2 regions of the Sporosarcina sp. FSL K6-5500 genome follow, and region 1 is predicted to be linked to the other one. Evidence: riboswitches for the same ligand, from Rfam matches in the RefSeq annotation. Region 1 holds a riboswitch; the other holds the start of a gene.
The links. A riboswitch is a leader RNA that binds a small molecule or an ion and turns the genes downstream of it on or off. The one in region 1 is predicted to bind lysine.
Positions count from the first base shown of each region.

Region 2: it holds a riboswitch for lysine, as region 1 does, so the genes downstream of both, MKX62_RS12825 (Na+/H+ antiporter NhaC family protein) here and MKX62_RS16085 (aspartate kinase) in region 1, are expected to answer to the same signal.

Region 1 is NZ_JBBOTP010000001.1:3,356,596-3,364,072, reverse strand. Features, by position in the region: gene sdhA (succinate dehydrogenase flavoprotein subunit) at 1-1,597, opposite strand, end outside; gene MKX62_RS16095 (succinate dehydrogenase cytochrome b558 subunit) at 1,718-2,326, opposite strand; gene MKX62_RS16090 (YslB family protein) at 2,564-2,980, shown strand; gene MKX62_RS16085 (aspartate kinase) at 3,491-4,708, opposite strand; lysine riboswitch at 4,800-4,979, opposite strand; gene uvrC (excinuclease ABC subunit UvrC) at 5,029-6,822, opposite strand; gene trxA (thioredoxin) at 6,969-7,283, opposite strand; gene MKX62_RS16070 (electron transfer flavoprotein subunit alpha/FixB family protein) at 7,409-7,477, opposite strand, start outside.
Region 2 is NZ_JBBOTP010000001.1:2,680,124-2,687,600, reverse strand. Features, by position in the region: gene MKX62_RS12830 (ABC transporter substrate-binding protein) at 1-1,016, opposite strand, end outside; gene MKX62_RS12825 (Na+/H+ antiporter NhaC family protein) at 1,416-2,987, opposite strand; lysine riboswitch at 3,131-3,312, opposite strand; gene yunB (sporulation protein YunB) at 3,368-4,129, opposite strand; gene MKX62_RS12815 (bifunctional metallophosphatase/5'-nucleotidase) at 4,171-5,547, opposite strand; gene MKX62_RS12810 (sulfite exporter TauE/SafE family protein) at 5,551-6,375, opposite strand; gene MKX62_RS12805 (DUF72 domain-containing protein) at 6,375-7,238, opposite strand.

The sequences.
Region 1 (7,477 bases):
AATGGGCTCCACGGCTTTCATTACGGTTAAGTGCACCAAGAGTGATAACACGAGCCAAGTATAGCATGTTTTTCAGTTGGCGCGTAAATGTTGCACCTTGGTTAGACCATAGTTGTGTATCCGTAATGTTGATGTTTTCATAACGCTCAAGAAGCTCAACGATTTTATCGTCTGTCGCTTGTAGTCTGTCATTGTAACGAACTACTGTTACGTTATCAGTCATCCACTCGCCGAGTTCTTTATGAAGAACATAAGCGTTTTCAGTACCGTTCATTTTAAGCGTATCATCCCACTTCTGCTGCTCTTCTTTCACTGCTGCGTCGAAGATTGTAGAAGGAAGGTCCACTACAGAACGTTTCAAACCTTTCATGTAATGAATAGCGTTCGGTCCTGCGACCATACCGCCGTAAATTGCTGAAAGGAGTGAGTTTGCGCCAAGACGGTTTGCACCGTGCTGTGAATAATCACATTCCCCCGCCGCGAATAGACCTGGAATACTTGTTTGCTGATTATAGTCAACCCATAGTCCGCCCATTGAATAGTGGACAGCCGGGAAGATTTTCATCGGTAATTTACGTGGATCGTCGCCTGTGAATTTCTCATAGATTTCGATGATTCCACCAAGCTTAATATCAAGCTCTTTTGGATCCTTATGGGAAAGGTCCAGATACACCATGTTTTCACCGTTGATACCAAGTTTTTGGTTAACACAAACGTCAAATATTTCACGTGTTGCGATATCACGCGGTACTAGGTTACCGTAATCCGGATACTTTTCTTCAAGGAAGTACCAAGGCTTGCCGTCTTTATAAGTCCAGACACGTCCACCTTCACCACGTGCCGATTCACTCATAAGACGCAGTTTATCGTCTCCTGGAATTGCTGTTGGGTGAATTTGGATAAATTCACCATTCGCGTAGTGTGCACCTTGCTGATAAACGATAGAAGCTGCAGAACCTGTATTGATGACAGAGTTTGTCGTTTTCCCGAAAATGATTCCAGGTCCACCTGTTGCCATAATGACTGCATCACCTTTAAAGGCTTGAATCTCCATCGTTTTCATGTTTTGCGCTTTAATACCGCGACAAACGCCTTCTTCATCAAGAATAACACCAAGGAATTCCCAGTGTTCGTATTTCGTCACAAGTCCAGCAACTTCATGACTTCGAACTTGCTCGTCTAATGCGTAAAGGAGCTGCTGTCCTGTCGTCGCACCAGCGAAAGCCGTACGGTGATGCATTGTACCTCCGAAACGTCGGAAATCCAACAATCCTTCTGGCGTACGGTTGAACATAACGCCCATCCGGTCCAATAGACTGATGATTCCTGGTGCTGCATCCGTCATTGCCTTAACTGGTGGTTGATTCGCAAGGAAGTCTCCGCCGTATACAGAGTCATCGAAATGAATGTCAGGTGAGTCGCCTTCCCCTTTTGTATTTACTGCACCATTAATGCCGCCTTGTGCACATACAGAGTGGGAACGTTTAACCGGAACAATGGAGAACAAGTCAACCGGCGTACCTTCTTCAGCGGCTTTGATAGTTGCCATCAGGCCGGCTAGTCCACCGCCGACGACAATCAATCTGCTTTTTGCCATTATTGTTTCACTCCTCAAATTATAGGTGATCTCGTAGTCATTTAGTTAAGTTGTTATTCAATTACGCCTCGGCGTAATTGCGTCCAAATTTGAATCAGCAGGGATTTCTGCTGATTCAAATTAAACAAATGCAAGTAGTGCTTGTATACCGATTACAGAAAGCACTAGGAATATTGCCATTGAGATATACGTAACGATGGTTTGTGAACGTGGAGATTGTGTAATTCCCCAGCTTACTAGGAATGACCAAACGCCGTTCGCCAAGTGGAATGTAGCTGCAAGGACACCTGCAATGTAGAACGCAAGCATGAATGGACTCGATAAGATGTCAGCCATCATATCGTAGTCCACATCAGCTCCCAATGCTTTTTGAACTCTTGTTTGGAAGATGTGCCATGCGATGAACACGACTAGGAATACTCCCGTAATTCGTTGTAGCATAAACATCCAGTTTCGGAAAGTCCCGTAACGCTTTACGTTATTTTTCGCTGTGAAAGCTATGTACACACCATAGAACGCATGGAACATAAGTGGGATGTAGATGATGAACCATTCAAGAAACAATACGAACGGTAAGTTACCCATGAAATTGGATGCAGTGTTGAATGCCTCTGGGCCGCGTGTGGCAAAATGGTTAATCACTAAGTGTTGGGCAACAAAAAGCCCCACTGGAATGATTCCGAGCAGTGAATGAAGACGACGCAAATAAAAATCTGATTCTCTCGACAAGTCTTTTACCCTCCTTTATTAACTGAGTCCTTCAGTGCGCCTCTGTCATCATTTCGACATGAAGCGACCGTTGACGACGTACCTCTTCGTGGTACAATATTATGACATAACCATTGTACTCCTCAGTTTTGAAGAGGTCAAGACGATGTGGGCTTTTCGACACGCCCGAATTTAATATATTATTATTCTCTTGGATTCACTAACGCTATCATTTAACCGAAAGGGTTGCATATTCGATTGGAAAATACTACATATGATTCACCAACCCGTTTTGGCTATGAAATTTTACGAGATCACGTGTTGCCAAGTATCCTCGGGAAACATGAAGATGAAATCCTCTATTGGGCCGGAAAAGAAGTAGCTCGAAAATTCCCGATTTTTGGTGTTGATGAACTTCCTGAGTTCTTTCAAGAAGCCGGATGGGGGCCCCTTCAACTCGAAAAGACGTTGAAAGACGAGGCTTTTTATTCTTTAAAAAATGATTTCGCTACAAATGCCCAAAACAGATCTTGCCAACTTGAAGCCGGTTTCATTGCACAACAGTACCAGAAATTTAGTGGATTGCTCACTGAGTGCTACGGAGAATTTAACGCAAAGGATGGTCTCATCCATTTCCAAGTCAAATGGGACTTAAAAACGAAAGTTGAGGCATGAAAAATAAGATGCATCCTTTAAATCGGGCGCATCTTCTTTTTCATACAACTAATATATATATGTTGAACTATTGATTCTATATGATCTCCAGCGAAGGCATCTCTATGCGCCGTGCGTTGTTCAGAGGTTTCTTTATGTCAACATATATAACTAAAAATAACCAGTAAATTACTGCTTATTTTCATGATGAAACACCCTATGTACAGTTTCCGTTGGGTTGCACCTCTCGCAGTTTTCTCGTTAATCGCATGAGGGGTTTTTGGGAACGAATGAATAAGCACTTTCCAATCCATAATAGAGCAGCCAAAGATGGAATTTTGGCTGCTGAATCCATCTATATAGCATTTCCTTTTTGATTTTAAGGAAGTGTCACTTTCTATATGGAATTGCACTGTAACTTGTATAGTCTTAACTAAAATTTACAAGGTAGGCTTTATTAAAAGTGATAGAGCGCCCTTTGTCTTCAGGCACTTGCAATAAAATGGTTAACAATAGACATAACAAATTATTTCAGTCGTTGTCTAACCCGAATTGTTTATGAAGCGCCGCTACCGCTATTTCCATATCCGATTCTGGAATAACTACGGATACCTTGATTTCAGACGTACTAACCATTTTCACAGGAACTGATGCACTACGGAGTATCTCAAACATTTGTGCAGCGACTCCTGGGTTGGATACCATTCCACTTCCAACGATTGAAACTTTCGCAAGACCCACTTCAAAGTCGGCTCTGTTGTAACCAAGGGCTTCTTTTTCTGTCTCCAAAACATTAATAGCTTCTGCAAAATCCTCTTTCTTAATGGAAAATGACACAGACGGCTGTACGCCTTCCATAATTGTCTGGACGATAATATCGACGTTAACATGGTGATCCGCAAGTGCAGTGAATATATTCGCAAGCGAGCCATTGTATGGAACGTCATACATAACTGTAATCCGAATAATATCTCTTTCAAAGGCGATGCCCCGAACAATTAAATTGTTTTCCAAATCAATTTCCTCCTTGATAATCGTTCCTTCACCTTCCATATGTGCAGGTCTGACCCGAAGCGGCATTTGATGGTTCTTGGCAAACTCCACCGCTCTTGGGTGAAGTACTCCTGCGCCTAAATTCGCGATTTCAAGCATTTCATCATATGATATTTCCTCAAGTTTCTTCGCTTGTCCAATTAATCTTGGATCTGTCGTAAATACCCCTTCAACGTCTGTGTAAATATCACAGATAGCTGCATCTATTGCAATCGCAATCGCCACAGCACTTGTATCAGATCCCCCGCGACCAAGTGTTGTCAACTCACCCGAGCTGTCAGCACCTTGAAAGCCGGTTATCACTGCAACAGCACCCGATTCAAGCGTCGATACAACCTTATCTGCATGGACTTGCTCGATTCGCGCATTGCCGTGAACTGACTCTGTCGTTACACCCGCTTGCCACCCTGTATATGAGCGAGCCTCCAAACCTTGTGCCGCAATTGCCATCGCTAAAAGGGATGCTGTTACTTGCTCACCTGTCGCAAGTAGCATATCAAGTTCGCGGCGGCCCGCTTTCGGATTAACTTCCACGGCGAGCTTTAGAAGATCATCCGTTGTTTTCCCCATTGCAGAGACGATAACCGCAACTTGATTCCCCCGACTTACTTCATCTTGTACAAGCTTTGCAGCGCGTGCAATCCTCTCGGGGTTCGCAACTGATGTGCCACCAAATTTCATTACAATTCGTTCCATAATTATTCCCTCCAATTTCCCCCTGAACGCAAAAACGGCCCTCATAAGTATGAGAGCCGGTCCGATTGGAGCGCTCGCCGAAGAGCCGCCCCGTTCAGATAGCTCTCCAGGTATTTTTATACCTGACAGACTTCCATTTATTCAATGGAAATCCAGCAGGACAATCGTGACAGCCGATTGGTCCGCTTCGGCGAATACTCCTTTCAATCCCGTTCATCAGGCTGCCGCCTTCCGGAGATTTACTATTGGTATCCGCACCTCTATCTTCACTACATATGCAATTTTTTAGTGAAAAAACTCAGTGCGTTCACTCTATCACATTACTTCTTTTCTCGCAATGCCTCTTCACGGAAATACGTTTCCACTGATTCCGCAACCACCTTCGGCAAGCCCGCTTGTTGCAGCTCTTCAACGGATGCTTCACGAATCTTTTTCATAGATTCAAAGTGTTTAAGTAATAATGTTTTCCGTTTCGGTCCGACGCCTGGTAATCCATCGAGCGCTGATGTCAATGAATTAGTTTCGCGCCGTTGCCTGTGGAAAGTAATTGCAAACCTGTGCACCTCGTCTTGAATTCGCTGTAACAAGTAAAACGCTTCACTCGTTCTCTTTAGCGGGATCATTTCAATCGGATTGCCATAGAGAAGTTGCGCCGTCTGGTGTTTATCGTCCTTCGCAAGTCCAGCAATTGGAATCGACAAGTTCAACTCATCTTCAATGATTTCCCTGGCCGCTTCCATATGACCTTTACCACCATCTATAACGATAAGGTCAGGTAATGGCAAATCATCCTTTAGCACACGGATATAACGCCGCCTTACAACTTCACGCATCGCCGCATAGTCATCGTGTGCTGCCGCAGTTTTCGTCTTATACTTTCGGTAGTCTTTACGGTTCGGTTTCCCATCAAGGAATGACACCATCGCAGAGACGGCATCTGAACCGTACATATGTGAATTATCAAATGCTTCAATACGGTACGGTATGGTGATATTCATCGCCTTGCCAAGTTCTTCACATGCGCCAATTGTACGAAGTTCTTGTCGTTCAATAAGTTGGAACTTTTCTTTCAATGATATCTCAGCATTCTTGATGGCTAGATGGACGAGATCTTTCTTTTTACCGCGCTGCGGAATGAAGACGTTGACATCTAGAAGTTGACGGACGATTTCACTATCCATTCCCTGAGGCAACAGGATTTCTTTCGGGATTAAATGTTGGGACTTACCGTAAAACTGCCCGATGAACGTTAGCAGTTCTTCTTCCGGTTCTTGATAAACCGGGAATAGCGATACATCCCGTTCAATTAGCTTTCCCTGACGGACGAAAAAGACTTGAACACACATCCATCCATTGTCCACAGCAAATCCGAAGACATCACGATCAGTGAAATCACTCATCGTCATCGCCTGTTTTTCCATAATCGCTTCAATATTAACAATCTGATCGCGGTATTCTTTCGCGCGCTCAAACTCCAAATTCTCCGCAGCTACAGCCATTTTTTCCGTCAATTCTTTTTTCACACTTTTATAGCCGCCATTCAAAAAGCGGGTAATATCATCAACCATTTCCTTGTACGTTTCCAATTCCACTTCATTGACACAAGGGGCGAGGCACTGGCCAAGATGGTAATACAAACAGACCCGATCAGGCATCGTATGACATTTTCGATAAGGATAGAGCCGGTCAAGCAACTTTTTCGTTTCACCGGCGGCAAAAGCATGAGGATACGGACCGAAGTATTTCCCTTTGTCTTTTTTCACTTGTCTCGTAATGATTAGTTTCGGATGACGCTCTGCCGTTAATTTTAAGTATGGATAGGTCTTATCATCTTTTAACATGATATTATATTTCGGATCATACTGTTTGATAAGGTTCAACTCGAGGACAAGCGCTTCCAGATTGGTTGAAGTGACAATATATTCAAAGTCTATGATTTCTCCAACAAGTCGCTGTGTTTTAGCATCATGGCTACCCGTAAAATAACTACGAACCCGATTTTTCAACACTTTCGCTTTTCCCACATAAATGATTGTCCCTTGCCTATCTTTCATCAAATAACAGCCTGGCAACTCCGGTAATATGGCCAACTTTTCTGCGATTAACTCATTCATCTAATTCACCTACCAAAAAACCGGGTGCCAATGAAGGACCCGGTTATTCTATCAAATACATCTCGGCTATTTGCGACTGCCGCTTCGCTTTCATCGCAAAAAATATTTCGCCCAGATTTTGAACTTCTGCTAAATCAAGTTACTAATTAAGCGTGTTTTGCAATCAATTCAGCAAGTGCTTCTTTTGGTTTAAAGCCGACAACTTTGTCAACAATTTCTCCATCTTTGAAAAGAACCAAAGTAGGGATTGACATGATACCATATTTACCAGCTGTTTCTTGGTTGTCATCAACGTCAACTTTAACAATGTTCGCTTTACCTTCGATTTCGCCGTTTAGTTCTTCAAGAACTGGAGCGATCATTTTACAAGGTCCACACCAAGGTGCCCAAAAGTCAACAAGGACAAGTCCTTCTTTAATATTTTCGTCAAAATTCTGATCAGTCGCGTGAATAATAGCCATAATAAATTTTCCTCCTCTTAATAGATAACCTATGTCTGTATTATAGCATGCAGCTATATGACGGGCTAAATATATGCTTAGTTATTGAAAGAAGCTCCCCACTATTGAGGGAGCTTCACTTTAAATTAGTTTGTCTTAATTTTTTTAATTTCTTCAATCATCATCGGAATAACCTCGAAAAGGTCACCAACAAT
Region 2 (7,477 bases), 680 kb from region 1:
ATAGCATCAGCTAATAGATAAACCGTGTCATAACCAAGGGCATTAAATGCGTCAGGTGATTTACTATATTTGTCATTGAACTTTTTGTTGAATTCTTGAATGATACCGTCTGGATCTTCAGATGAATAGTGATTTGTTGTAAATGTGTTATTCAATGCTTCTGCACCGGCAAGTTCAAGTAGAATTGGAGAATCCCAACCATCTGCTCCCATAAGTGGAACAGTGATACCCATTTCACGAGCCTGTTTAACAATCAATCCTACTTCTTCATAGTATCCAGGGATGAAAATGAATTCAGGATTTGCTGCTTTAATGCGTGTAAGAGTTGAACGGAAATCAGAATCTTTACCTACGTAAGATTCTTCAGCAACAATTTTACCACCTGCAGCTTCAAAATCTTTTTTGAACGATGATGCAAGACCTTTTGAATAATCGCTTGCATTATCAGAGAAAATCGCTACGTTTTTAACACCAAGATCATTCGCTGCAAAGTTTGCTGCAACCGTTCCTTGGAATGGGTCAATAAATGACGTACGGAATACGAATTCATTAACGTCCCCGTTATCTTTAACTGTTACGTTCGGGCTTGTCCCAGATGGGCTGATAAGTGGAGTTTTGTTGCCATTAGCGATTTCAGCCTGTGCAACAGTAGCACCACTTGTAGCTGCTCCGATGATTGCAATTACTTTATCCTGAGTGATCAATTTAAGCGCTGCACTCGTTGCTTCGGCAGGCTCAGACTTATTATCGACTTTGACAAGTTCAATTTCCTTGCCATCAATACCGCCTGCAGCGTTAATTTCTTCAACTGCAAGTTCAATTCCCGATAGTTCGGAAGTACCGTAAGAGGCAACAGCACCTGATAATTCAAGGTTGACTCCGATTTTAATCGTATCGCCGCCCTTAGATCCACCTGTGCTTCCTTCCTCAGCTTTGTCCCCTGCACCACACCCTGCCAACAATCCGACTGCTAGAGCGGAAGCGGCAAATACACTTGCAAACTTTTTCAATTTCATATAAAATCCCCCTTTTGATTGATACTTCCGACAATTTAAATCGAACTAGTACGACAAACGATTTAGCATTCCGAAAGATATCATTTTGTTTCCGCTTACATGCTTATTGTAAAACAAACTTTCTATTCGGTCTATAGAGAGTTTTCAGTTCTCATCTTTCGAAGTTTAATTTCTTCGAATAAGTCTAACAGTTAATAGAAAGATCAGTTATACAATATCATCCTTTCCTAATACTTTTAACTAATCATTGAATGGAAGTTCACCATTTTCTGATTACTTTAGTCTTAACGCCTAGTATATATACCTATCTGACTATTGTCAAAACATTTTTTTGTTAGAAAACTATTTTAAACATAATAAAGAAGCGGTAAAAAGTTCACCGCTTCCAATCATTTACTATTATAAAGACAGCTGTGTTGCCTCTTTTTTAGCTTTCATCGTCCAAACAGAAAACAATACTACAAGAATAACAATAACACCAACTAGACCTATCCATATGGAGCCTGTGATACCTAAGATGATATAGCCCATTGTGGCCACCAATGCACAGATTAATGCATAAGGAAACTGTGTCGCAACGTGATCTATATGGTTACAGCCTGCACCTGTAGAAGATAGAATCGTTGTGTCAGAAATCGGTGAAGCATGATCGCCGAAAACTGCTCCCGCAAGTACTGCTGCAAGTGCTGGCAGTAACATTTCCGGTGCCGCGTCAATCATTATGGTGCCTGCAATCGGCATAAGAATACCAAATGACCCCCATGAGCTACCTGTCGAAAAGGCCATAATACAAGCAAGGATAAACATGATGACCGGCAGGAATGAAACCGATATATTCGATTTCAACACAAGCTCTGATAAATATAAGCCTGTTTCCAATTTTCCTATCAGGAATGATAATGACCACGCAAAAATAAGAATCAGCACAGGTGGCATCATTGCTTTCAATCCATTTATAAAGGCACTGCCAATAAGAGAATAGCTTGCCGTTTCATTATTTTTCATCTGTTGCATATATAATACTACCGCTATTAGCGTGGCGATAATTCCACCCGACAGTAATGCAAGAGAGACATCCGTATTTTCAAAAATTGACAAAAGGTTCATTGATCCGCCGGCTAAATAACCTGTCCAAATCATAACCGCAAATGTCACTGCAACAAGTGTGACGATTGGTGCGACTAAATCCCGAACGCGGCCATGTGCGTGTACTGGGAAGTCTTCTTTTAACTGACCTGGAATTGTTTTAGCAGGATCAAATAATTGACCTGTTTCTGTAGCAAGTTGTTCATGTCTCTTCATTTCGAATAGATCGAAATTGGTCCACGCAAGGAAAAACACCATTGCAAGTGTTGCAATAACGTAAAAATTCATAGGCGCCATCATAATGAAGGCAGATAGTGGTGAATAGCTAATCGCTGCAGCACCACCAAATATAAGTGCAAGTTGGCCTATTAAAAAGGCACCCCAACTTGAAATTGGTGAAATGACACAAATCGGTGCTGAGGTTGAATCGATAAAATAAGCTAGTTTTGCTCTTGAAACTCGATGCTGATCTGTAATCGGACGAGCAATTTGGCCAACTGCCAATGCATTGAAATAGTCATCCACAAAAATAGCTATACCGAGAAATACTGTGAGCAGTTTTGCACCACGTTTTGTTTTGATGTGCCGCACTGCCCATTCTGCAAATGCCCTGCTTCCACCGGATAAACTAACAAATGCAGTGATAACCCCTAATAGAAGGATGAAAAGGATAATGTAAATGTTCCCTGTATTCAGTCCACCATCCCAAAATGTAGCCTTAACTGACTCCCATAAATTTTTTAATGATTCAACAGGTCCGAACGACGCCGCCAGCAGAGCACCTGAGACTATTCCTGCTCCGAGCGACAACAGCACCCGTTTAGTTGCAAACACCATAATAATTGCGATTAGTGGTGGTAAAATTGATACCCATGTTCCTATCATCTACTATTCCTCCATTTAGTCGGGTTGAGGCCCTGTATAGGGGGAATAAAAAAACGGCTACTAATTACACTCAGCAGAGTGCATCAGGAGCCGGCTTTATCTACGTTTCGTTTGTTGGATAACTAATACTGCTTATCTAACTCACGACTTGTAGCTCATCATACATGTTCAAAAATGTATGACAGTGTTATCCCTATTCGGAATAACCCCAGCCTGATAGATCCCGACGATCTTACCAAACTTCGGCAAAGCTTCCTTTTACACACGGTCATCGGTGTCAATCTCGCGTGTGTGACTAATAAGCAATGCAGCCTCTACCCAATCGATATTTCAATCCTCTACTAGCCTATCAGTTATCCACACCATTTTCAAGTCCCTTTTCATTCCTCTATCGCGGGAGGGGCTGGAACTTCGACCGATGGCGGATCCCCACCACCAGTCGTATAGATTTGAGGTACTGTTGATTGAATTAGTCCCATAGCTACCGGAATCTTCTGTGTCACTACACTTTGCTTTGTTGCAAGTGGGACAATGATTTGGACATTTACTGTTAATAATATATTCACTTCAACAACGGCATTGTTAATACCAAATTCACTAATTTTTGTATCTATAGTCGCTTGTACTTGACCTATGACATGAAAACGAATCGGTATTTTAGGCCCTAAGTTCCCTAGTAGTGGAATATTTGCCGCTTGAGCAAGAGGGACAAAAAAGACAATTCCCTCTTCACGTTTCATTGCTTGCGAATCAAATTCTATCTCATCTGTTGGTAATAAAGCTAGATTGCCCGCTTCAGCCTGTTGAAGATGGGACTCGACAAGACCATGTGTCTCCGCTAATACTCTGTTGATGATTTCAGTGTTGAATTTCACCATCCCTTTAGAATCGTTCGGGACGTTTACAATGATATCATTGACATCAAGTACATTGGCAGTCCTGGAATTGATGGCTTTATTGATAACATGGGCCGCGATTTTTTCTGTCTGTACCTCTGCATATTGAATATAAATTGGGGCAAGCCTTGCATTAATAATGTAAATAAAAAGGGCAATTGCGATAAGAATTGCAGGAATAAGAAGGGGTAACAATTTGCGTTTTTTCTTCCTGGATTTTCTAGTAACTTGGCCGTGAAATCTCAAGACGACTCCTCCTACTATACGTTATGCAGGAAGGTAGTCGTTCATTCTTTAATTAGTGTGGTTCCGTACCAACCAAGCACATCCCTGATTAATTCAGGCATATAGTACTCTATTTCTGCATGTTTAAGCGATGGAAAGAAAAAACCGAAAGTAAACATATCCAGTGTTGCAAGTGTATATTTTTGACCTGATACAACCTCCCGATTGCCCGCAAAAAGCTGATCATTTCTATTTTTATAAAGTCTTTCATGAATCATCGCACCCATTAACGAGCCACGGAAACCAAGTCCTTTGATTTCAATTTGCGGCCACTCTTTCGTTAATGACAGCTCATAGACTTCTTTCAATTCTGATCCATCGAGTGTAATGAGACATAAATTGATTGGATGAGGTAGAAGTGAATGTAAATCCTCTTTTGTCACCCACCCCTTTTCGAGACTACCTAGAAATATTCCTGCGTTAAACATGGCACAATCCGATTGAGAATACGCAATGAGCGCTCTACCAAAGAAAGAGGACAGCGAACTAACATCAAATAGATTTTGAGATAAGTGAGAAGGATTATAAAAAACTTGTTCCTCCATTGCCTGCTTTCCTATTTTGATTAGATCATTTACTTTTTCAATATCTTTTTCATTGCTTTCAATCGAATCTGTCCTGACAAGTTCCGCATCCATTTGTAAAAGTTCTTTAGCATCCGTGTTAAATTTCACGGTTACATGACCAACATACTCACCGTATTTACCTGTTGCAGCCAAAAGTGTATTACCAATCAATTTGCCGTCATGAAATAGATGATGCGTATGCGCGCCTAAAATGACATCGATTTCTGAACATTCTTCTGCAAGCTTTTCATCTTCATGGATTCCCATATGTGATAGACAAACAATTACATCCGTCTCAGCAGCAATGCTTTCAGCAACAAGCTTTAAATTTTGGCGAGGCGCCGTCACTTGCCAGCCGAGCTTCAAATAGAAGGCTTTATATTCTGCAGTAGCTCCTATAACACCAATTCTTGTCCCTTGCTCAGTAACGTAGATTCTATAAGGTAACAACCATTTTGGACGACTACCATCTTCTTCGTATAAATTACTTAGAATGACATCGAACTTGGCATCCTTATAAAGAGTAGATAAAGCCTCTTTCGACATGGTAATTCCTTCGTTGTTGCCGATTGTTACCGCATCATAGCCTGCTTCATTCAACAATCGGATGTTTCCTTGACCTTTCGTCCCTTCCGTAAATGGATGAGAACGATCAACGTGATCTCCGATGTCAAAATGATAACAAGCATCTCCTTCTATTAAATGCTCGCGCTTTTTGTCACAAAGAAGCCTACTAATTTGCGGCCAGCTTTCAAAATGACTGTGGATATCATTTGTATGATAGAAATGAATTGTTTCAACCTTGTGATTCATATGTCACCCCATAAGTCCGTCAATAATCGATCTGATTCCTAGTAAGAGCAGGATAATTCGCAGTGCAACAACAAGCGTTTCCGATTTCATCTTTTGATTTAACCGAGCACCTATTTTAGCCCCGATATAAGCTGCTGGAATGACTGGAATCGTATAAAGCCACGGTACATTGCCAAGAGAAATATGCGTGATTGAATTGACGAGAGCTGATAAAAACACCATGAACATAGATGTACCGACTGCGACATGCGGTGGGAATAAGAAGAGTAGAATCATCGCTGGTACGAGGATTGAACCTCCTCCGATGCCGAAAAGACCCGATGCAAATCCGACGCCAAATGTCAGCAATAATGCAAACCAAACAGGGTACCCATAAATAAAAGTCTGATCTGTATTATCCGTGAAAGTTCTTTTTTTGCCGTGATTGACAAACCAGCTGACCGGTTTCAAATATTTACGTACCAGAAGAAGCGTCGATAATAGAATAAGTAAAATACCAAAATAGAGATTGAATGATGGCAGGTCAAGTCCTTTATTCACAAATGCACCGATAAGTGTCCCGGGAACACTTCCTAAGAAAAAGATGAACCCACTTTTGAAATCAATTGTTTTTGTCTTCATATAGGAAATTGTCGACGCCAAGCCCGTAAAGATCATCATAATAACAGATAGCCCAACGACGGTTTGCGGTGTAATTCCATCGATTAAGCCAAGGTTAATGCCAACGTAAAGTGTTGCTGGCACCAGAATGATACCACCACCTAATCCGACAAGTGCCCCAACAATTCCAGATGCTAGACCGATAACGGCCAATAAAATAAATTCCATCAAAATTCTCCTTCAAAAAAGTCAAGCTGCTTCGGCGTCAGACTTTCGTAGTTGATATTGAGCATTTTTTGAAAATGTTTCGCGTTTTGTGCTGCATGTCCGCCGGAATTATTGTTAAAAATGACGAAAACCTCATTCGTTTCTTGTTTTAATTTTTGAACAGCTGATTGAATCTCCTTCAGCTCAGTGTCATTGTAGTTATACAGATATCTAACTTTACGCCATGCTTTATCATCACCCGTAGTGTTGCGCCACCCTGCTACATTACGGCCGTGCAATCTAACAAGAACCTTATCCGGACGAGTGGTATTTGCTATTAGCGGAATACTCCCATGCCCTGCTTGCGGTTCATCGCACACCGAGTGAATTACGTTCAGTTTCTTCAAAAAAGACAGAGTTTCTAGTTGAAATTTGGGTGAATACCATGACTGATGCCTAAATTCAACGGCGATATCGAATCCATGCAATTTAGCGCAAACGAAGCGAATTTCCTCAACATTCTCTTTTGTACAGTCAAACCATGGAGGGAATTGGACAAGAATCATCGCTAGTTTGCCTGCTTCTTGAAGTGGTGTAACCGATAGCCGGAAAAGATTGTACATTTCATCCACAGATGCATACGGGAGTTCACCCCGATGATGCCCAGTCATACCCTGGTATGCCTTGACAATGAATCGGAAGTTATCTGGCGTTTCTTTAATCCATTTGCGAATATTACGCTCCGGCTGAATGGCATAAAAAGTAGCATCCAGTTCGACGATTGGAAAGTGTGCACTATAATCAATTAATTTTTCTTTCTTCGAAGAGGAAGAGTTATATACGTCCGGATGGTCACCCCAACCGGTTAATCCGATTTGGATCATTCCTCTGCCTCCTTTCAAATGAATCGGTACTATCTATATTAACATATTTAGACAACAGATTTGATGAAGTATACCACCTAGTTAATTCTAAATAAGTAGTGCCGAATATCACGTCTGTTGATTAACCATTTATTTGCATGAAATATTGGTGAGTAGGGCTTGGGAAAATCCATTTTCACTGGATCATTTTCGGTTCGCTTTCGGTGAATTATTCATGACAGATTTACTGAGGGGGGCCT